2 regions of the Paenibacillus sp. FSL H3-0302 genome follow, and region 1 is predicted to be linked to the other one. Evidence: a T-box and tRNA genes for the amino acid it is inferred to sense, from the RefSeq annotation. Region 1 holds a T-box; the other holds one or more tRNA genes.
What was found. The T-box of region 1 lies ahead of MHH50_RS24745 (valine--tRNA ligase). A T-box ahead of a tRNA ligase gene usually reads a tRNA of that ligase, here a tRNA-Val.
Positions count from the first base shown of each region.

Region 2: it has a tRNA-Val gene. The T-box ahead of MHH50_RS24745 (valine--tRNA ligase) is inferred to sense a tRNA for this amino acid. The anticodon was not compared.

Region 1 is NZ_CP150284.1:5,535,458-5,546,046, reverse strand. It holds gene hemL (glutamate-1-semialdehyde 2,1-aminomutase) at 1-676, shown strand, start outside; gene MHH50_RS24755 (RluA family pseudouridine synthase) at 673-1,608, shown strand; gene MHH50_RS24750 (LysM peptidoglycan-binding domain-containing protein) at 1,940-3,307, shown strand; T-box leader at 3,502-3,785, shown strand; gene MHH50_RS24745 (valine--tRNA ligase) at 3,889-6,588, shown strand; gene MHH50_RS24740 (folylpolyglutamate synthase/dihydrofolate synthase family protein) at 6,594-7,970, shown strand; gene murC (UDP-N-acetylmuramate--L-alanine ligase) at 7,977-9,353, shown strand; gene MHH50_RS24730 (GGDEF domain-containing protein) at 9,563-10,589, shown strand, end outside.
Region 2 is NZ_CP150284.1:2,740,160-2,750,748, reverse strand. It holds gene MHH50_RS12095 (copper amine oxidase) at 1-540, opposite strand, end outside; gene MHH50_RS12090 (MBL fold metallo-hydrolase) at 705-1,442, shown strand; gene MHH50_RS12085 (DUF3892 domain-containing protein) at 1,505-1,744, opposite strand; gene MHH50_RS12080 (GNAT family N-acetyltransferase) at 1,830-2,273, opposite strand; gene MHH50_RS12075 (hypothetical protein) at 2,381-2,593, opposite strand; gene MHH50_RS12070 (site-2 protease family protein) at 2,693-3,766, opposite strand; gene MHH50_RS12065 (copper amine oxidase N-terminal domain-containing protein) at 3,969-5,183, shown strand; gene MHH50_RS12060 (hypothetical protein) at 5,346-5,648, shown strand; tRNA gene MHH50_RS12055 (tRNA-Val) at 5,801-5,872, shown strand; gene MHH50_RS12050 (helix-turn-helix domain-containing protein) at 6,012-6,191, opposite strand; gene MHH50_RS12045 (hypothetical protein) at 6,196-6,321, opposite strand; gene MHH50_RS12040 (hypothetical protein) at 6,377-6,517, opposite strand; gene MHH50_RS12035 (hypothetical protein) at 6,637-6,771, opposite strand; gene MHH50_RS12030 (hypothetical protein) at 7,241-7,408, shown strand; partial or broken gene MHH50_RS12025 (dihydrodipicolinate synthase family protein) at 7,850-8,594, shown strand; gene MHH50_RS12020 (hypothetical protein) at 8,841-9,026, shown strand; gene MHH50_RS12015 (hypothetical protein) at 9,665-10,589, shown strand, end outside.

The DNA of each region.
Region 1 (10,589 bases):
AGTGATCGTAGAGCCGATTGCCGGCAACATGGGCGTGGTTCCACCGCTTCCAGGCTTCCTGGAAGGGCTTCGTAAATTAACTTCTGACAATGGTTCGCTGCTTATTTTTGATGAGGTTATGACAGGCTTCCGTGTTAATCGTGGCTGTGCTCAAGGCTTGTTCGGGATTACTCCGGATATAACTTGTTTTGGCAAAGTTATCGGCGGCGGACTTCCAGTGGGTGCTTATGGCGGCAAAAGAGAGATCATGGAGCAAATCGCTCCTACTGGACCGATTTATCAGGCGGGCACACTTAGTGGTAATCCATTGGCGATGGCAGCCGGATATACTACGCTCAAGCTGTTGACCCCGGAAGTATATGATCGTCTGGAACAATTGGGTGCACGTCTGGAAGCGGGTTTGAAAAAGAATTCAATTGAGACTGGCATTCCGCTCACTATCAACCGGGTAGGATCAATGGTTTGCCCATTCTTTACTGAAGGACCTGTAATCAATTTTGAAACGGCTAAGTCCAGTGACACGGTTCTTTTCCGTCGTTATTTTGGTCATATGGTAAACCAAGGCATCAGTGTGCCACCTTCACAGTTTGAGGGGATGTTCATATCGGCTGCACATAGTGAGCAAGATATTGATGATACCATTGAGGGCCATTATAATGCCCTGAAGGCCCTTTGAGCATCGGAGCCGGAGAAAGAACCGGTGGTGGCGCTTGGACCCGGCGTGGAGAGTGGCTGGAGGTAACACCCGGCAAAATCATTACTGGAGCCGAGGATACGCAGGCAATGATTGACAAGTGGCTGCTAGAAACTGTAGGTATGCCGGAGAAACTTCATCTGCGGTTACGCCGCGAGGGAGGCATTCAGTGGAAAGGCGACCGGCTTCGGCTGGCGCTTTTTCCCGATCGTGATGCGGGGCTTGAACCGATATGGGAAGAGCTTGAGGTGCTGTATGAGGATGATTTTTGCCTGGTAGCTCATAAACCAGCTGGGCTGGCGGTACATCCAGATGGCAGTGGAACAGGTGTAACTCTGGATCACCTCGTAGCTGCGCATTATATCACTTCCGGCGAAAATGTGGCTGTGCGCCATATTCACCGCTTGGACAAAGATACAACGGGTCCGGTGATGTATGCGAAAAATGAGTTCGCACAGTTAGTCCTGGACGAGAATATGCGTGAAAAAAGCATCTCGCGGCACTACGCCGCGATCGTTGAAGGCATCGTGCCGCCTGCGCTTAAGGTGATCGATGCCCCGATTGGGCGCGATCGGCATCACGCTGCGCGCAGACGGGTCTCGCCCGGCGGACAATCTGCCGTGACGCGAATCATCGAGCGCGAGGCACTGCATGGCGGAAGCCTGGTGCATGTGCAGCTGGAGACTGGACGGACGCATCAGATTCGCGTTCATCTCAGCCATATGGGTCATCCCTTGTATGGGGATGAACTATATGGCGGTCCGGTTTGGGCTTCCAGCGCTGCCGGCCGCCATGCCCTGCATGGCGAGGCATTGTCCTTCCGCCATCCTTGGAGCGGAGAACAGCTGGAAGTCAGCGATCCGTGGCCGGAGGATATGCTGCAGCTGCGAGAGCTGCTGTCTGAAGCACCCTGACAGATACGTAAGTGGCTAAGGAACAGTAGAATCAGCAAAAGCTGGTTCTGCTGTTCTTTTTCTATTTTTTCAGAAAAAAAACATCTATCCATGTCTTATTAATAAAAGCAGCATATAATACTTTGTTCTTACGAAGTAGTGCATCTATCAGCAGGCTGAAGGTTTGGTGAGCTCTTAAATTCATGAAATTTATTAGCATCCTGTCCGGTTAGTACTACCAAAGTTGTCATGCCTCTCTGTTTGAAGCATATACATGTGGGGAGTAACATTTTGGGCTTATGCTCTGGGCCTGTCTCAGGGTTAGATTATGCCAAGAAGGAGGACATATCCCGTGTTTGATCAGTCCCACGGCTTGCGGTTTGATATTTACGAACGCATTCACCTTTCGGAAGAGCTTCCGGGAATAGCTGAGCTGGAGGAGGTTGAACTACTTCCGGAAATTCAGGTGATTCAGCGGGAGGATCGGGCCGAGTTATATGGTCAGCTGTTGCTTACCGGGCTTTACCGGAGTGAAGATGACCGAACACAACGTCTGGAGCATGCCATTCCCGTGGAAATCACTGTTCCGCTTACACGCGTCAGCTCGATTGAAGATATTGGGGTAGAGATTGAGAATTTTGATATCGATCTGCTCACGATGCGCACTGTGAATATAACAGGCGTATTATCGCTGCGGGGGATCGGTGGTGCGGACCCTCAACCTCAACCAGCCTGGCAGCAAGAGGAGTATACAGTCGCCTATTCTCCTGTGAATGATGACAGGGTAGAAGCTACTACGGAGCTACAAGAACAGGAAAATGATGCACTTTATGAAAATTCTCAGTGGACCTTCGGTGAGGATGCCTCACAGGTTGCTGTAGAAGAACATGAGCATGCCGAAGCGAATGAACAGGAAACAGAAGAATCATTAGTCTCAAGTGGAGTCGCTCATACGTCCCCTGTAGTCAATTTCTCATCCGGTCAGGAGAAGGACAAGGGAGCTAAAGCACGGACACATAGTCTGGAGTCCCAAGTTGACGATGCTAAAGCGGGTTTATCCGATTACTGGTTTAAAGCCGAGGCCCAGAACAAAGAGGTTGAGGTGTCTCAGCTGAATCAAGCAAGCAATGTGAGCGAAGAGAACCAACAGTCGGCAGAGGAATATTTTACTCCTAGAGAGACCGCTGTTCCAGCCGTTAGTGCAGATGCAATTCAGGATATCCCTGTATTCGCTTCTGAAAATGAGGCTAATAATGCGCTTTCTAAGCAAGAAGAGAATACTGCGCCGATTAATGAGAATGCGAACGAAGTTTTTGTTTCACAAGAGAGTGTGGCTTCTCATGAGGAGAAACAAGATCTTAAGATCGCCTTGGGCAGTAAAAAAGAAGCAGAAATTCCGGAAAAAGAACATCTCACCTTCTCCTCTTTACTAAGCTCCAGTCGTGTCCGTAAAGAGCAGGAAGCTCTGCAGTCGGAAGGAAACACATCTGCAGCAGTGGACGTTCCAGAGGTTGGCAATAATACGGAATGGAAGAGCAGATTCATTGCCAGCGCGGATGGAGCTAACATGTTCCGCAAAGTTCGGCTGTGTATTGTGCAGCGTGAAGAAACACTGGATACCATAGCAGAGAAGTATCAGCTAAGTGCGCGGGAGCTGGTAATGTATAATCGCTTATCCGGGCAGAGTGTAGAGGAAGGTCAAGTGTTGTACATCCCGTAATCGAATCGTGATGCGTACACACATGAATAGGTGAATCCCGATCAGGTATTAGGATCGGGATTTTTGCTGTTTCATTGTTGGAAGGGATGCTTCAGAAGAAATAAGTCGAAATTCAGCCTAAAGTCCCGCTGCAAAGGCGTATCCAGGTTGACTAGGGGGGGCTCAAAATGTATTATGGAGTAAGCAATATCTAAGTAAAGACTGGGAACGGGAAGAGTAGGCGGTCAGCCCTTCAGAGAGCGGAATTGCAAGTGCTGTGACATTCCGTAGGAAACAGCCCCCGAAGTCGCCCCGGAGTCGCCCTTCTGAGCTTATCTTCATATTTGTGAAGGATAAGTTAGGTTGTGGCCGGTAGCAGCCGTTATCTGTACGAGTGTCGCGCTAAGCTTCTGAATCCGTAGGGTAAGAAGTGTAGTTTTATTTTTCATTGGCGCGAAACAAAGGTGGTACCGCGAAAGAATGACCTTTCGTCCTTTGAGACGAGGGGTCTTTTTGTTTTTTTCAGAGACCTGTGTGCTCTATACAGCAACTTTATTAACAACTATAAGCAACTACAAGTAAACTAGTGGAGGTATCAGAGAATGGCTGACCAAAACCATCTAACAGCGGCAGATGCTGCTGCTACGAATGAATCTAAAAACGAGATGCCAACAACGTATGATCCGAAGGCAGCAGAACAGAAATGGTATTCCTACTGGACAGAGGGCGGATATTTCCGCGCAGGCCAGCGTCCGGATGCTAAAGCCTATAGTATTGTGATCCCGCCGCCAAACGTAACGGGAATGCTGCACATCGGGCATGCGCTCGATTTCACATTACAGGATATCCTGATTCGTACTAAACGGATGCAGGGCTTCGATACGCTTTGGTTGCCAGGTACGGACCACGCAGGTATTGCAACACAAACGAAGGTAGAGCAGAAGCTGCGCGAGCAGGGGATTTCTAGACATGACCTCGGACGTGAGAAGTTCCTGGAGCAGGTGTGGGATTGGAAAGACAAATACGCGAACACCATTCATGAGCAGTGGGCAAAAATGGGACTTTCCCTTGACTACTCCCGCGAGCGTTTTACCCTCGATGAGGGTTTGTCGAAGGGAGTTCGCGAGGTATTTGTTAAGCTTTATAATAAAGGCTTGATCTATCGCGGTAAACGTATCATCAACTGGGACCCGGCGGCTCGTACGGCGTTGTCGGATATCGAGGTTGAATATAAGGAAGTTAACGGTCATCTGTACCACCTGCGTTACCCCCTTAAAGATGGCAGCGGACATATCACTGTAGCGACCACACGTCCGGAGACGATGCTGGGTGATACGGCAGTTGCTGTTCATCCTGAGGATGATCGTTATAAAGATCTGATTGGTAAAACCCTGATCCTGCCGATTATCGGCCGGGAGATTCCAATTATCGCTGACGAGTATGTAGATAAAGAGTTTGGTAGCGGTGCGGTTAAGATCACGCCAGCTCATGATCCAAATGACTTCGAGGTAGGTCAACGGCACAATTTGCCGCAGATCAACGTAATGGATGAGAGCGGTACGATGAACGAAGAAGCAGGACCTTACCAAGGTCAAGACCGGAGTGAATGCCGTAAGGCCATCACGGCGGATCTGAAGGAGCAAGGCGTTCTGATCTCTATTGAAGATCATGTGCATCAAGTTGGACACAGTGAACGTTCAGGAGCGGTTGTTGAGCCGTACCTGTCCACACAATGGTTCGTGAAGATGCAGCCGCTCGCCGAAGCTGCCATCAATGCACAGAAGGATGGTAATGGGGTTAACTTTGTACCTGAACGGTTCGAGAGAACCTACCTGAACTGGATTGAAAACGTACGCGACTGGTGTATTTCCCGTCAGCTTTGGTGGGGGCATCGTATTCCGGCTTGGTATTCTGAATCTACCGGTGAGCTGGTTGTGGCGAATGACGAGGAAGAAGCGCGCCGGATCAGCGGCTTAACCGACCTGAAACAGGACGAGGATGTTCTGGATACTTGGTTTAGCTCCAACCTCTGGCCGTTTGCAACCCTAGGCTGGCCGAATGAAGACAGTGCAGATTTCAAACGTTACTATCCGAACGATGTGCTCGTAACGGGCTACGATATTATTTATTTCTGGGTAGCGCGGATGATCTTCTCGGCACTGGAATTCACCGGAGAGAAACCATTCTCGGACGTATTGATGCATGGTTTGGTACGGGATGCTGAAGGACAAAAAATGTCCAAATCACTCGGCAACGGTGTAGATCCGCTTGAGGTTATCGAGAAGTATGGCGCAGATGCTATGCGTTATATGATTTCTACCGGCAGCACAGCGGGTCAGGATTTACGCTTCCGCTGGGAAAAGGTAGAGCAGGCGCGTAATTTCGCTAATAAGATCTGGAATGCGTCACGCTTCGCCCTCATGAATCTTGAAGGAGTTAGCTTCGAGAATATTGACATTACTGGGGAGCTAACTACGGCTGACCGTTGGATTTTACACCGTCTGAACGAAACTTCTCGTGAAATTACGCGTCTAATTGACTCGTACGAGTTCGGCGAGACCGGCCGCCAGCTGTACAACTTCATTTGGGACGATTTGTGTGACTGGTATATTGAGTTCGCGAAGCTGTCGCTTTACGGAACGGATGCCGCAGCCAAAGCGAAGACACAGTCCGTACTTGCTTATGTACTCGACCGCACGATGCGCTTGATCCATCCGTTTATGCCGTTTATTTCGGAGGAAATCTGGCAGCATCTGCCGCATGAAGGAGAGACAATCACTTTGGCTGCTTGGCCTGAGTATGATGCTGCTCTGGAGAACCCGCAAGCGGTAGCGGAAATGAACCTGCTGATGGATGTAATCCGGGCAGTTCGTAATATCCGTGCTGAAGTAAATGTACCGATGAGCAAAAAGGTTGATTTGATTATTAAAGCGAGCAATGAGGAAACACTGAGCATCATTACTCGTAACGACAACTACATCGGACGTTTCTGCAATACCTCTTCTTTCGAAGCTGGCCTGAATCCGGAAACGCCAGACAAGGTAATGTCCGCTGTAGTAACGGGAGCGGAACTGCTTCTGCCTTTGTCGGGGCTGATTGATATTGAACAAGAAATCGCTCGTCTGGAAAAAGAAGTGCAGACGCTGAACAGCGAAGTAGAACGCGTAGAGAAAAAGTTGAGCAATCAGGGCTTCGTGGCCAAAGCTCCCGCAAAAGTTATCGAAGAGGAGCAGGCGAAGCAGGCAGATTATTCTGCCAAACGTGAGAAAGTACTTGCCCGCATAGCAGAGCTGAGAGGATAAGAGACATGGATGACCTAAATCGGGGCGGGAGCACCGCCCCTCTTGCGACATATACCGAAGCGGTTAACTGGATCAAGGGCCTGATTCCTTTTGGAATCCGGCCAGGTTTAGACAGAATTGAGATGTTGATGGACAAGCTGGGAAACCCGCACCGTCGGCTGAAATTTATTCATGTGGCGGGTACCAACGGCAAAGGCTCCACCTGTGCTTTTTTGACAAGCGCACTTTTGCAAAGCGGCTATTCTGTCGGCACCTTCACGTCTCCGTATATTACGAAGTTCACGAACAGGTTCCAATATAATAATACGGACATTCCTGAAGAAACTCTTCTTGAGCTAGTGAATACCCTTCGTCCTTTGGTAGATGAGATTGCAGAAACGGAATTTGGCTCACCAACGATGTTTGAGGTAACTACAGCTGTGGCCATTCTATTTTTTGCGGGTGTTTCTTGTCCGGATGTTGTCGTATGGGAGACTGGGCTTGGGGGAAGGCTGGATGTAACGAACATCGTTACTCCGATCGTGTCGGTGATTACAAATGTCGGCCATGACCATATGGATATTCTGGGAGATACGCTTGAGAAGGTTGCAATGGAGAAAGCCGGGATTATCAAACCCGGTGTACCAGTTGTTAGCTGCGTAAATCAACCGGAAGTCGTGGCTGTACTCAAGGAGAAAGCGGCGGCTTGCCGCTCTACTCTTTATCTTGCCGGAGAAGATTTTAGCTATGAAGCTACTGGAATCCATGGGGATGTGCAGACCTTTAACTTTAAGGGTCCCTTCCGTTCGCTTGAACTTGGGATTGTGATGAAAGGCGAACACCAGATTAGCAATGCGGCGGGAGCCATGATGGTTCTTGAAGTTTTGCGCCAGTATATGGCGTTCATGCTAGAGGATGAAGATGTTCTGGAAGGATTGCGTCATGCATTTTGGGCTGGAAGGCTGGAAGAGGTAAGTAAATCTCCGAGGATCGTACTGGATGGAGCACATAATCCGGAAGGCGCGGAGAGCCTTGCCAAAAGCCTGCCACAGCTCTATAAATACGGTAAATTAAATTTACTTATGGGAATGATGGCAAATAAGCATCATGAATCCTACTTTAAGCATATACTGCCTATAGTGGATACGCTCATCCTGACCGAACCGGATTTCCAGAACAAAATGGACGCGGAGCATCTGCAGGTTATCGCAGAAAGTCTGCGGGATAAATATGCCAAGGAAAACTTGGTAATCATAGTAGAACATAATTGGGGAAAAGCGCTGCAACAACTGAAGTCGATTACAGCGGAGGATGACCTTGCCGTCGTATCTGGTACGCTGTATTTGATTTCTGACGTGCGCGGTACACTTTTGCAGCAACCCGATACTGAAAAAGGCTGGTGACGACTGTTGGATACTACTGAACGTGTGCATTTTATAGGGATCGGCGGCTACGGTATGAGCGCGATTGCCCGAGTAATGCTAGAAATGGGATATACGGTTACGGGCTCCGATGTGGCTGCCCAAGAATTGACGGATAAATTGATTGCTAAAGGTGCCAAGATTTATATTGGGCATACAGCAGAACAAGTAAAAGGTGCGGATCTCGTCGTGTACTCTACGGCTTTGTCCAGCGATAATGTGGAATGGGTGGAAGCAGAGCGTCTTAAGATTCCAATTCTGCACCGCTCACAAATGTTAGCCCGTTTATTGAACGAACGTAAAGGGGTAGCCGTTGCCGGAGCGCATGGTAAAACAACTACATCCTCTATGATCGCACTTGTAATGGAAGAGTGTGAAGTTGATCCTACGTATATTATCGGCGGAGAGATTATGAACGTCGGTACGAATGCAAAGGCAGGACAAGGCGATTATGTAGTGGCGGAAGCGGATGAGAGTGATGGCTCTTTCTTGCACTATCACCCTTGGCTTGGAATTGTCACGAATGTGGAAGCAGATCACTTGGAGAATTACGGCGGAGATTTTAACCGTCTCAAGGCTGCTTATGTACAGTTTATGAACCAGACCCGTGAAGACGGCACTGCGATTGTGTGTGCAGATGACGAGAATGTGATTTCTTTATTGCCTGAAGTGTCAGGTAAGGTGATTACTTACGGCATCAAGTCGAAGACAGCAGATTATATTGCCACAGACATCGTTCTTGGCGACCGTCAAGTTTCGTATACGATGAACCATAATGGCGTAGTATTGGGACAAATTGAACTGTCCGTGCCAGGTCAGTACAATCTGTATAACTCAATGGCTGCGGTTATCGCTTGTCTGAAATCAGGAATCTCTTTTGAGAAAATCGCTGAAGCGATCGTGAAATTCCATGGTGCGAAGCGCCGTTTTCAAGTGCTCGGAGAAGTCGATGACATTCTGGTCATCGATGATTATGCGCATCACCCAACTGAAATTCAGGCGACAATCAGTGCTGCTAAGGCAACGGGGAAACGGATTATTGCCGTATTCCAGCCTCAGCGGTATACACGTACGTTCTTCCTGCTAGATGCTTTCAGCCGCGCCTTTAGCGAAGCAGATGAGGTGATCATCACCGACATCTACTCTCCGGCAGGTGAGAAGCAGATTGAGGGGGTTACATCTGCGAAGCTGGTTGAGCTTATTGTGCAGAACAGTAACGCTGGTGCAAGACATCTGCCAACCAAAGAAGATGTGCTTGCTGATCTGAAACCTCGTATTGCCCCAGGTGACCTAGTGATTACGATGGGCGCAGGCGATATCTGGAAGGTTGGATACGCATTGGCGGACGGCTTGAAGAAGCGTTAATACAAACACAGGCCTACACGAGAATATTCATATTCTCTTGACCATAGCACTTCCCCCCGAGCTCCGTGCAGGGGGAAGTGCTTTTTTGTATACTTAAGCGGTGGATGTACATTCTAAAAAATGAAATAAATAGGGTATTTGCTGAACCAGCCATTGAGTGCTATAGTGCTGTCAGTAGAGGATCAATTTTTCCGTGTAGGTGGTGACTCATGGACTCCCAGCTTGATATCAAAACGTTAGTGTATTTATTTATTTTTGGAAATCTATTTATATTGCTGCTGATAACCAATTACCGGAGGAGCGCTCCTAAAGACAGGGCATCCACCTTATTCATACGCTCAAAGGCGGTGCAGCTGCTCTTCTGGTGTTCATTATTATTATGGGGTCATATCCCCCGCGCTTTATCCATTCCACTTAGCAACGCTTTGATTCTTTTAGGCTGCTGTCTGGAGATTATTGCTTTATTGCTGATGATGGGAATCCTTGGTCAGCGGATAAAGTTGTATTACATAACGCTTTCCATACTTAGTTCGATTACTTTTAGTATTGTTGCGATCTTCTTTCATCATTCCAGCTGGCGCATAGCCTGTACCTCATTATGGTCGATACTGTTTATTGTCTATCCAGCTTACCACCTCACGGTGAACCCCAAAGGCACCCCTCTTCAGAAGATACTCGGAATATTGTTTTACGCTTTTGCAGGGATTATGCTGCTCCGCGCGATTGTTGCATTGATCTGGGAGCCAGAGATGAACGTGTTCACAACTAATCTTTCGCAGTATTTATATTACCTGGGGATGTATTTATTGTTGATTGTGGGAGCCGCAGGCTTTATTCTACTTTCTAACGAGCATTCCTTTGTAAAACTGAAACGAATCGCTAGCTACGATGATCTGACTGGAATCCTTAACCGTGGAGCATTTCTTGAGGAAGCTGAGGTACGGCTTGAGAAGGCAGTTGCTGAGCAAGAGTACTTTTCGTTTATGCTGCTGGATTTGGATCATTTCAAAGAAATCAATGATACATACGGCCATGATACCGGCGATGTTGTTCTGGAAGAATTCGCATTGACGATTAAGGACAACCTCGAAAACAGCGATTTATTTGGCAGGCTGGGCGGCGAGGAATTTGCAGTTATCCTTTGCGGGCTGGATGAAGCTAGCTGTGACCGGAAAGCTGAAGTGTTACGAAAGGCAGTAATGAAGACGCCTACACAAAAACTTTTACAAGGCTATA
Region 2 (10,589 bases), 2.8 Mb from region 1:
TATTACCTTCTCCGACACAAGTACGTAATCGGCATTTTTGGAGGGCTTAATATAGAAGCCTACCCGATATTTGCCCGCTTCTTTAAAATCATAAGTAAACTCCGAGGTTGGAAACCAGAAATTATCCTTCTGCGAGCCTTCAAGCACCTGTGACTGAATATCCTTAACGTTTCCAGACGGATCTGTCATGGCCACTTTCACAGCTGAAATCTCTTCGGTCAGACTATCTACCTGAGTTAATATCTTTATTTTCAGCTTGCCTACATTGACATTGCCAAAAACCGTATCCCCTTTAAAAAGTACAATATGGACATTAGGTTTAAGGATCGTAACTTTCCCAGAACCGTCCCAAGTAACAACCCCGCCTGTTTCTCTAGCAGGAATGTACGTTTTTCCATCAATTAGATAACCGCCGTCTACAATTTCTTTTCCGTTGCTCCATACTCTAATTTTCTGATTAACGGAATCGGCGAATAATAATGAGCCACCCATTAAGGAAAAAGCAAACACGCACAAAGTGATTTTTTTCCATCTATTCATTTGAGACCCTCCAGATAATTCATGCTGTTAATATATACTTACTTTGTTTCAGCAAGTTGCGCTGATTTCAGGTAAATATTTCATTGATCTTGCGAAAAATGATATTATGGTCTTATTCGAAGTAGAAACATTAGCTATAACCGATTTCAGGAGGGTTCTTTCTTATGAGTCTAAGCCTACAAATGCTAGGAACAGGCAATGCTTTTGCGAAAAAATATTTTAACAACAATGGCTTGCTGCTAGATGAAAATTACACCCTGCTGATTGATTGCGGGATAACAGCCCCGCTTGCCATGCATAGACTTGAAAAATCCTTCAGTGACGTAAATGCTACGCTCATTACACATATTCATGCAGATCATGTTGGAGGGCTGGAAGAGCTTGCGCTAACCTTAAAGCATGTGCACGGTAAAAAAATGACCTTACTTCTTCCGGAGACACTTATAGAGCCCTTGTGGAACAATACGTTAAAGGGAGGTTTATACCAAGAAGATGCTGTATCTTCCTTATCTGATATCTTCGATGTTAAGCCCATGCAGCCTGAAAATACCTACAAGCTCTCTCCTACTCTTTCATTAGAGATCATACAAACACCGCATATTCCCGGGAAAAACAGTTATTCCCTTCTAATAAACAACGAGATTTTTTATAGTGCGGACATGACCTTTCAGCCGGATCTACTGATTAGCCTTGTGCGGGAGCGCGGGATCCGGATCATCCTGCATGACTGCCAACTAGGTGGAACAGGCGTTGTTCACACTACGCTGGAAGAGCTGATGTCTCTGCCTAAAGATGTTCGCGAGCGGATCAAGCTCATGCATTATAGCGATGAACAACCAGATTTCGTCGGACTTACAGGAGAGATGGAATTTTTAGAGCAGCATGTGAACTATAAACTCTGATCTTTACAAAAAAAAGCCGTACATAAACGTCTGTAGACGTATGTACGGCTTTTCGTGTTGAACTATGAAAATGTCGGCAAATTATCCAGATTGTTAGTTGGATCTCCATCCGCATCTCCGCGAATATAAGTTTCTCCATCCTTACCTTTAAAAGCGTTCACTCCGGCAATATTTCCGGCCTGTACTTCTTGCAGGGCTTGGTCATACGCCAGCACACGTCCTGTAGAGGTCTGGAAGCTTGTTAAATCGCCATCCCCATTTTTTTGAACAGCTACGAAAGATTCACGTTCGTTATTTGGCACTTAAGTTCGCCCCTTGCACTTGGATTTGCCATCATTCGGCACATCCTAGCTTGCGTAGAGCGTCCAATAATTATGTGCGCCATCTTTAAAGCATTTTTTGCATACGTACATGTAATATACCTGCATCATAAAATGGTTCTGTAGAAATAACTTCATAGCCGAGTTTCTTATAGAAATTCTCTGCCTGACACTGAGCATCTAGAATTGAAGCTTCCAGTCCAAGCTCCCGAGCAAGCTCTTCCATCGCCAGTAACAAGACACGTCCGTATCCTTTGACCCGATAGTCTTTCAATACGGCGATGCGCTGCATTTTAGCAGTACCTGCTTTGTAATAGATCAATCTACCCGTTGCTACAGGTATCCCTTCATCTATAATCAGAATATGGTGCGCATTCGGACTGATGGCATCATATTCGTCAATTTCTTCCTCGGCCGGTACCTTTTGTTCCTCAACAAATACTTTAGTACGGATATCCAGCCCCATCTGAAGCTGTTCCTCTGTAGTTACCCGTAAGATTTCTGCCGCCATGTTAGTTGCAAACTCCTCTCTCTATGTAGCCAACGATAGTTGTCTATTATATAAAATAATGACAAGAAAGAAAAGCCTACACATGGAATCCGTAACCTCTCAGTAGACTAATCCACAGAATATACTTCTTCAGGGATTGAACGGTTATATACGTCTTGCATCACAGGTGACAACGGAGGATACTGACTTTTAGATTTGCCATCCAGATTGGTCATCTCATTGATTTCGATAACTTTTGCGGGTTTCACCGTAGAGCACCCCACTACACCCAGCAGTAACACTAGGCAAACGCCGACTTCCCATTTCACAATTTTAGACATAAAAAAGCTCCTTTCATCGCAGCTGCAGTTATACTCACTACAGCTTTGACGATTCAGGAGCTTTATAAACAATAGGAGCTATTCATTCCAGTTGCCCTCTTAGAGATTGACGTTTCCAACCAAATGGACTAGATACATCATCCCAACCAAAAAGCCTGCTAAAACAAAATAAGCTGTTCCATATTTCCAGCGTGTACTGGCTGGCACATCGTAATACTTATCATTATCGTGCACGGTACAGCTGATGTCACATTGCATTTTTAAATGAAGACCATTCTCTAACGTTACTTGCTCCAGCTGCGAAATTCTTACCTTTTCAATAATACATTGCTGTGGCAGTGTAGCTTTGCCATAATAATTCAGCTGGTCCCATCTGACCACAACATACTGCTGTCTCTCTAGATCACTGTAGGTAGTAAAAGGTAAATCCCGGCGATGCTCAGCTCCTGGAATCATGTAACCCGCCTCTCGCAAGGGCTCCACGGGAATTAAGAACCCCTTAGTGACAGACTGCGGCCGGTTGTTGTTACGTCTTTTCACATATTTATTATACAGATCGTAAGCAAACATTGCCCAGATGATAAAGAACAAAATCGAACGCAAGTAAACGATTATAGCTAAGCCACCCACCAGACCCACAAGCCACAGCCAGCGCGTAACTGCGGTAGCAATACGTCCACCGTCTAGCGGATGGATTGGCAGCAGGTTAATCAAATTAAGCAATAAGCCTATATAAGCCAGGGAATAAAGAAGTGGACTATCCATATAATATGCCGCTCCAAACACAGCAGTAGCCCCAATAGTACCCAGAATCGGTCCGCCAAAAGCAACATACGCTTCTGTCTTCGCATCCAGCGGATGTTTTTTCATAGTAATTAACGCGCCTAAAAAAGGAATAAATAACGGAGCGCTGACGGGTAACCCGATCCGCTTAGCGGCTATAACATGTCCCAATTCATGAACAAGCAAAAGCAGGACAATACCTATAGCAAACCCCCACGGATAAATCAAAGCATATGCCCCTATCGAAACCATCATGGAAATTAACGGCCCGGCAATTTTACCTATTTTCAGCAGAGACAAAATCGCCTTTCCTTTTAACAGGAGCATGGCGGCTCCGCCCCCCAACCATTTCAGCGGAGTAGAAGTATTCTTTTTCTGCTCATTTTGCATTTGCGGCAAGATCACAAGCTCCTTTATCTTTCAATTTTAAGAAACTACTGTACAGTTCCATCTATCTTATCATAGTAGCATTAAATATATTTCTACAGTGAGCCCTTCGGAAAGTATACGACGCAACTTTTAGAAACGTTTCAGCGTCAAACCAACTATCTTGGATAAATTTTACTGCCAGATAAAGAAAGGGTTGGTTAATATGCTCTCTTTTCACTCCAAAGCTTGGTTATCCGTCTTAATGCTCTCAACACTTTTACTCCCTGCCACCATGTCAGCAAGCTCTTCATTAACTGTATCGGAGTCCTCTGCGCTTGCCCAAGCTTCCTCTGCTAGTACTTCGCAAGTATACTACCAATTTGGCATTCCTGGTGGAAACATAGGCGGACCTGCGCTGCTCAAAAATGGTGTAATCTACGTAGATGTTCGGGGGATCGCTGAACAAGCTGGCTTAAAAATGGAATGGGATAAATCCGGCAAACGTGCTCTGTTCAAAGGCTGGACTAAAAGTTTTGCTGTTCGAATCGGGAGTCAAACTGGCTTGCTTGACGGGAAAGCGGTAGATCTAGGAGGAATACCTTTTAAATCCAAAGAAGATGGGATATATGTGCCGGCCCGTTTTATCGTTAAGGCTTTCGAAGGCAGCCATCTCCGTCTGGACTCCACAACGAACACACTTTTAGCAGATGATCTGAAGACCTACAATGTTTTCACAGAATCCTTTGGAGGGCGTACCTATACGCTGGTCAAAGCTAATGGTGATTTATATGTCTCACAAGGCAAGGATACGGTGATAAAACTCACTTCACTCCAAACAAACTTTGACTGGGCAGGAATGAAGATCGAGAAAACGGCGGGGGGTCTGCTAGTCATTAAGATTATTGATTCCTATGGAGAGCCTCATATTAATACACGCGAAATCACACTCATATTCAAAAATGGTGCATTACTACGCAAGGCCACATTCGCTTACCAGTTCAGAGGAGATGCGGATTTCAAACCTTATGATGGCAACCTCATCTTGCATGATGGTAATACCTTACGTTTCATCCAAGACGGCACAGGCAATGTAATAGATACTCTTGATCTTGTAAAGCTGGGTGGCGAGGAAGATGCTTACTATGTAGAAAGCATTGATAAAGAAATCATACTGCTTCGTGGAAATCAGAATGGATTGCTAACCTTAATCGACCGCCAAACAGGCGAGCGAACCCTTTTGTATAAGGAGCTACTCACAGCAAAGGATCAGGAATATGCGGAAAATAACGATGTTCCTTTTAAAGGAGATACTTTGAAATTCGTAAAACGGAGCGGTGACAAATTGTATTTTATAAATGACTCCCCGCTTACTGGCAAAAAAGAAGTTATCTACTCCATTGAAGCTCATTCCAATAACTCCAAGAATAATACTGATTAGAAAGTACAGCACAAGCATGTGTATAGATTAAAGAACTAATCGAATCCTCCTCAGTGATTATCCCTGAAAATTAACCTTCCTACATATAGGCAAACGCCGTGAACGTTGTAGGCAAAGGACCATAGACTGTTATCAGGATTGAAACATTCGAGGAGGATATCCATGGAATCAAATACAAATTTTCATCAACAGGTCGCTTGGAATTGCATGAATAAATATGTAGGTATAGTAACGACTGATGGTCAATCCTTTGACGGCTTCATCGCTCACGTGGATCAGAACTATATCACCCTAGCGGTTCCCAGCAATGAAATGGTCGATCGTATGAACGGAATGCCTGCCGAGCAGTCGAACTATAGACAATTCGGGTTCCAGCCCGGCTTTTACCCAAGACGCCGCTTCTATCCACGCCGTATCCCTTTTTTCGGAATAAGCAGTCTATTTCTACTCCCGTTTTTTATCTGACTCGGTGCAGGGGGATGAAGGGTCATCCCCTTTCTAGCTATTTAACTACTTAATCGGAGAAAATTAAGAAGTAAATACAACTCTACATCTATATTGATTATAAAAAAGAATTGCCATCCTACTCTATCGTATGGTATTATAAATTTCGTCGCAGGACGGTAGCTCAGCGGGAGAGCACTATCTTGACAGGGTAGGGGTCATGGGTTCGAACCCCATCCGTCCTATACTGAAAAAGCCTTATATAATAAGGCTTTTTCTTTTGTTTAGGGATGTTTATGTTTTGAGTGAATTACGAATTGGTGCCATTATGGTGCCCTGTAGTAGACTAAAGCAAAAGTGGTGCCATAATCGGCACCACTTTTTTTATCCCTGTAACCATTTAAGAAATACATCTTTTGAGACTTTTATCATCTTTCCTACCCTCACGATATGAAATTGACCCGAGTTTAATAGTTCATATGTTTGACGCTCACCTATACCAAGTATTTGTTGTATTTCCTTCGCTGTAAGTACAGAGGGATAATCAGAAGTAGTCTTATACATTTGTTCAATCACCCTTCTCTTCCTCCTTCTCGAAAGACAAAAACTCAAATATCCTATATTTTTCAAGAGCCGCTTCAACGGCAGCTTGCGTCCGTTCTCTATCTATCTCAGGCAATAAAATCTGTTGCACTGGGCAATCCCCCTTTGTTAAGAATCCCCCCACCGAAGTCGGGGAGTGTACCATCTTAGAACGGCAGATCGTCTTTATTCACAGGAATTATTTGACCATCTGTATCTTTTAGTTCCTGTTGTTCTTCCTGTTCTTCCTGATCGTCTTCTCTTTCTTCGTTCTCGTCTTCCTCTTCAGTCACCTCTTCTATCGTCATCTGACCGGAGTCAACATTAACCGATCCATCATTATCAATCGTTCCGCGAATACCTTGATGCGTATGTGTTGGAGTATAATCATCCAGATCAGCTTGCGAGCTGCTGAAGCTTACGAATGCTAGCCAGTATTTTTAATGTTTCGCAGGATGGATACCTGCTGGTCTGTGATATTGCCCTCGATCGTTAACGTGATTACGTCCTCTTTATTACCAAATTTGATATCCTTGATCTTTGTAGTTACGTTGGCTTTCATTTATAATTGCTCCTCTCAAATTTGGGTTTTATGAAAAAATAACCACCGCAGCTAATGCGATTATTGAAGCAACACATATTGCTGCCATGTCATGCTACCGAATTTATTTCTGTCCATTTCGGCGATTTACCCTATGAATGAAACTAAGAGAATAAAAGCAAAGATGATCTTAACCATATTGACGTCAGTTCCTCCCTAAATCCGTGCTATATTAATTAAGAGGTGAATTTTATGAACGGCAAGAAAGTTATCACTATTCTTTTATCCATCTCTTTACTAGGTGTGATTGCTTACTTCGGAATAGCTTATGGATTACTATGGTATATCTTTAATGGGTAAGAAATGAAGATTATCCAACCCCTTTATAAGTTCAGTACAGCCAAACTATCTCTTATATCCTCCTTGTGGGAGAGAGTCTTTTTTTTGAAATTTGTTATACTTAAATAAAAACTTTTAATGAGGTGCTATCTTGCAATATTTTTTTTTAATACCGTTGGTATTTGTTTTGGCGATTCCCTTGGTTTTACTGTTAAAAGGTGATTATGGAACCAAAAACAAAGTTTCAGATAAAACTACTAACATAGAAAAAAAATTAGACAGAATAATAGAATTACTTGAAAAGGATAAGGATGCATAAGCATTTTTATCTTTTTTTCATGTCGCAATATGTATCTACTACGTTATAACCTTTGTGAGAGGAGGGCTATTAACCCTCTCTGTCCCTGTATCTTCGTACTGAGAGTATCCGATTTTGAATCTGTTATGAGTCGATTTCAAGCGAGAGTAACTGATAAAATAACTCAACTCACTGGGACACTCCCAGCGTATTACGCCATCTTTGATATCTTGATATACAAAGGTAAGGATACGGAGTTTGTACATCTGGAGTCCCGGACCATATCTGGCATGCTTCGAAGCCCAGTATTTACAGAGTTTATCGTATAAGCACTAATAGACCCTTCAGGCATAAGCTTGACAGGTTATTTTATGTTTGTTCTGAATCTAAATCGCTACGGGACAAACGTGGCAACTCATAATTTCTAACAACACCTAGCCTCTAAAATTGGTCCCTTTTTTTATTAAAGAATTGGTAAAGGCGGGAGTAGACTCAATTGGTGTACTGGGATCAACTGGAAACTATGCGTATCTTAGTAGAGGGGAGCGTTTGCGTGTCCTTGAGCTTGCTGTTAGTTCTGCTGAAGGGATTCCCGTGATGACAAGCATAAGTGCGATTCGAACTTCAGAAGGACTTCAATTAGCGGAAGATGCACAACAAGCTGGGGCAAGTGCAGTACTCTTGGCTCCTATCTCCTATCAGGCACTAGCAGATGAAGAGGTGTTTTTTCTATACGAGCAGGTGAGAAGTTCACTCTCCATTCCACTTTGTGTTTATGATAATCCCGGCACTTCACATTTCCATTTCAGTGATGAGCTGCACAGCAGAATTGCTGTAGAAAAACTCAGAGCTGTTATTCCACTCCATGTTACGTTTGGAATAAGCGGGAATCCATCCGCATATCCAGGCTTAAGTGCAGGTTGTGACTTATGGTCTCAGTGCTAGGTGGTTTATTTCCGAGGTTATGTCTAGATATCACAAGAATGACTCAAAGTGGCCATTAGAAGAAGCACAACACCTTTCAACATTACTAGAACCGATCTGGAAGTTATTCAATAGCTATGGTAGCCTTCGAGTGATTTCAGCAGCTGCTGAAATAATTGGCTTAATTAAAAGTCCTAGTCTTCCCTTGCCTTTACAACCATTAAACAAATCCGTTAGGAATCACCTGAATATCATTCTAAAGGAATTAAAGTTTACTGTATAAACTTAATATAATTCATTGGGAAGTATATATGCTGCTCTATAACACTGGTAAGGATCGTTAGTTTTCATCAATACAACAAATCCCCCTCCTACCACTTAAGGTTGATGGGGGATTTGTTATAGACATGCTTATGCCAAAATCACGTTTAAAATATTACAACATTGTCAATTGTCAACTATTTTGCGTTCATTAACAATGAAGTGGGTATTTTATGAATATAATCATCTTATGCAAGGGGGCTTTAATATGAATCTCACACTGATTTTTCACGCAATTGAAACAGAATTACAACTACAAATACATTTAGTCAGTGGAGAGACATATGTTGGTTTTTGTCAGGAGAGCGACTCTACAGGTTACTTCACAATAAGAACTAAGAGTGGTTTATTTTCTTTTCCTTCTTGGGCGATCAAACGGATTAAAGAAGTGTGATATCGTAGGTTATTGAATGCATGCTCTAAATTCAAATCACTTCCAAACAAAATGAGATCCAGCAAGTTTAATAGATCCGGTGCATCCCCTCTACAATCCCACCATAATCTATAAGATGACCTATTGGATCTGGTTCCAAACGAAACCAATCCAAGTATGAGTATCCATAGAGTTGCTGGTTTCCCCACAATAAAGTATGTCTCTCTGTATTGAAAATCTTTATTGTTCATCAGTACAAAAACTCCTTGTTCTCCGAACTATCTATTTCTTCGCAACCAATCGTTTTTCTGCTTTAAAGTCCATCTTAATAACTTTATTGTTGTTCATGTAATTATCCCACGAATCATACTTCCAATTAGGTGAAAAGTTATGACTAATCACATCGATGTAAATACGACACTAAGTAAACACTTCCCGCTTCTGGCACATCTTTATTGTAAAGACACTTCTTGCATTGTAGCTGTGGCTCTTGAAGAAAAACGTGGACAAAATTGAGATTAACTCCTGACTGTCCTTGGTGAAGGGGAAGTATCCGATCTTTTTACAACTCCATAACAACTGTCCTCCTAATTCTATAATAACTTGGTGTTAAGATGTATTAAAATTCATCATCTTAGATCCCAATGGAGGTAATCCGATTGAACAAGAAAAAGCGGTCCGCTACATTAGTTGTTATCCTGTTTTCAGCTGGTGTGCTTGCAGCCAGTGCGCTGCTCGTCCCCAGCCTGATGAATTCCGTAGTTTTCGCCAAGAACAGTTCGTCAATTCAGGGCAGTAACCGGCTGGCTTTGAGTGAAAGCACGATACCCGTGCTGAAGGTGGAGGCGCCGGCGCCAGTATCCACCATACAACAAGACCTGTATCAACAGATGACAGCAGCGCAAATCCAGCAAATCTATGACTTTATAGACAAGGCAGAAGATCCCCATACTTCAGGTCGGGAAGAAACCGAATCCGAAATCAACCGCAGACAAGTGTTGGACGATAAGTATGTGTATGACGGCCTCCGCCCCAAGCAGCAGCTGCCGTTAAAGGCTGGACAAGCAGATTTGTATCTAGATTTAGAAACCAATACGTACACCTACCCGGAGAGGAGTATGACTGATGAGGAACTGTTACAGCTGATTGACTGGTACTACCGGCTGAATTACTTCGTGTCCAAACGAAATCCGACTGTGCCTCAGCTTCAGCCTCAGAAAATCAGCCAGGTTGAAGCTGAGGCACTGGCCTCTGACAGTGTGCGCAAGCTGTTCGATGCCGACGTGTCCAAGCTAAAAACATCGGGAATGCTGATTGAGCTGGGACTAACCAAACGTCCAACCTGGACAGTTCATTTTGCTCCTTACAAGAATCTTACCCTGCTCGGATCAGGCGAGGTATTCTGGGAATATGATGTGTTGATTAATGCAACAACCGGTGCCGTAGAGGATACGACAGCCATTAATTTGGCACTGAAGAGAACTCCCATCGACGACGACGCAGCCGGCACCATCCAGAAGGATGCCAGTTGGATTCATAAAGCCGTGCAGGTCATCACGGACAAGCAGGGAGAAACAAGAACCA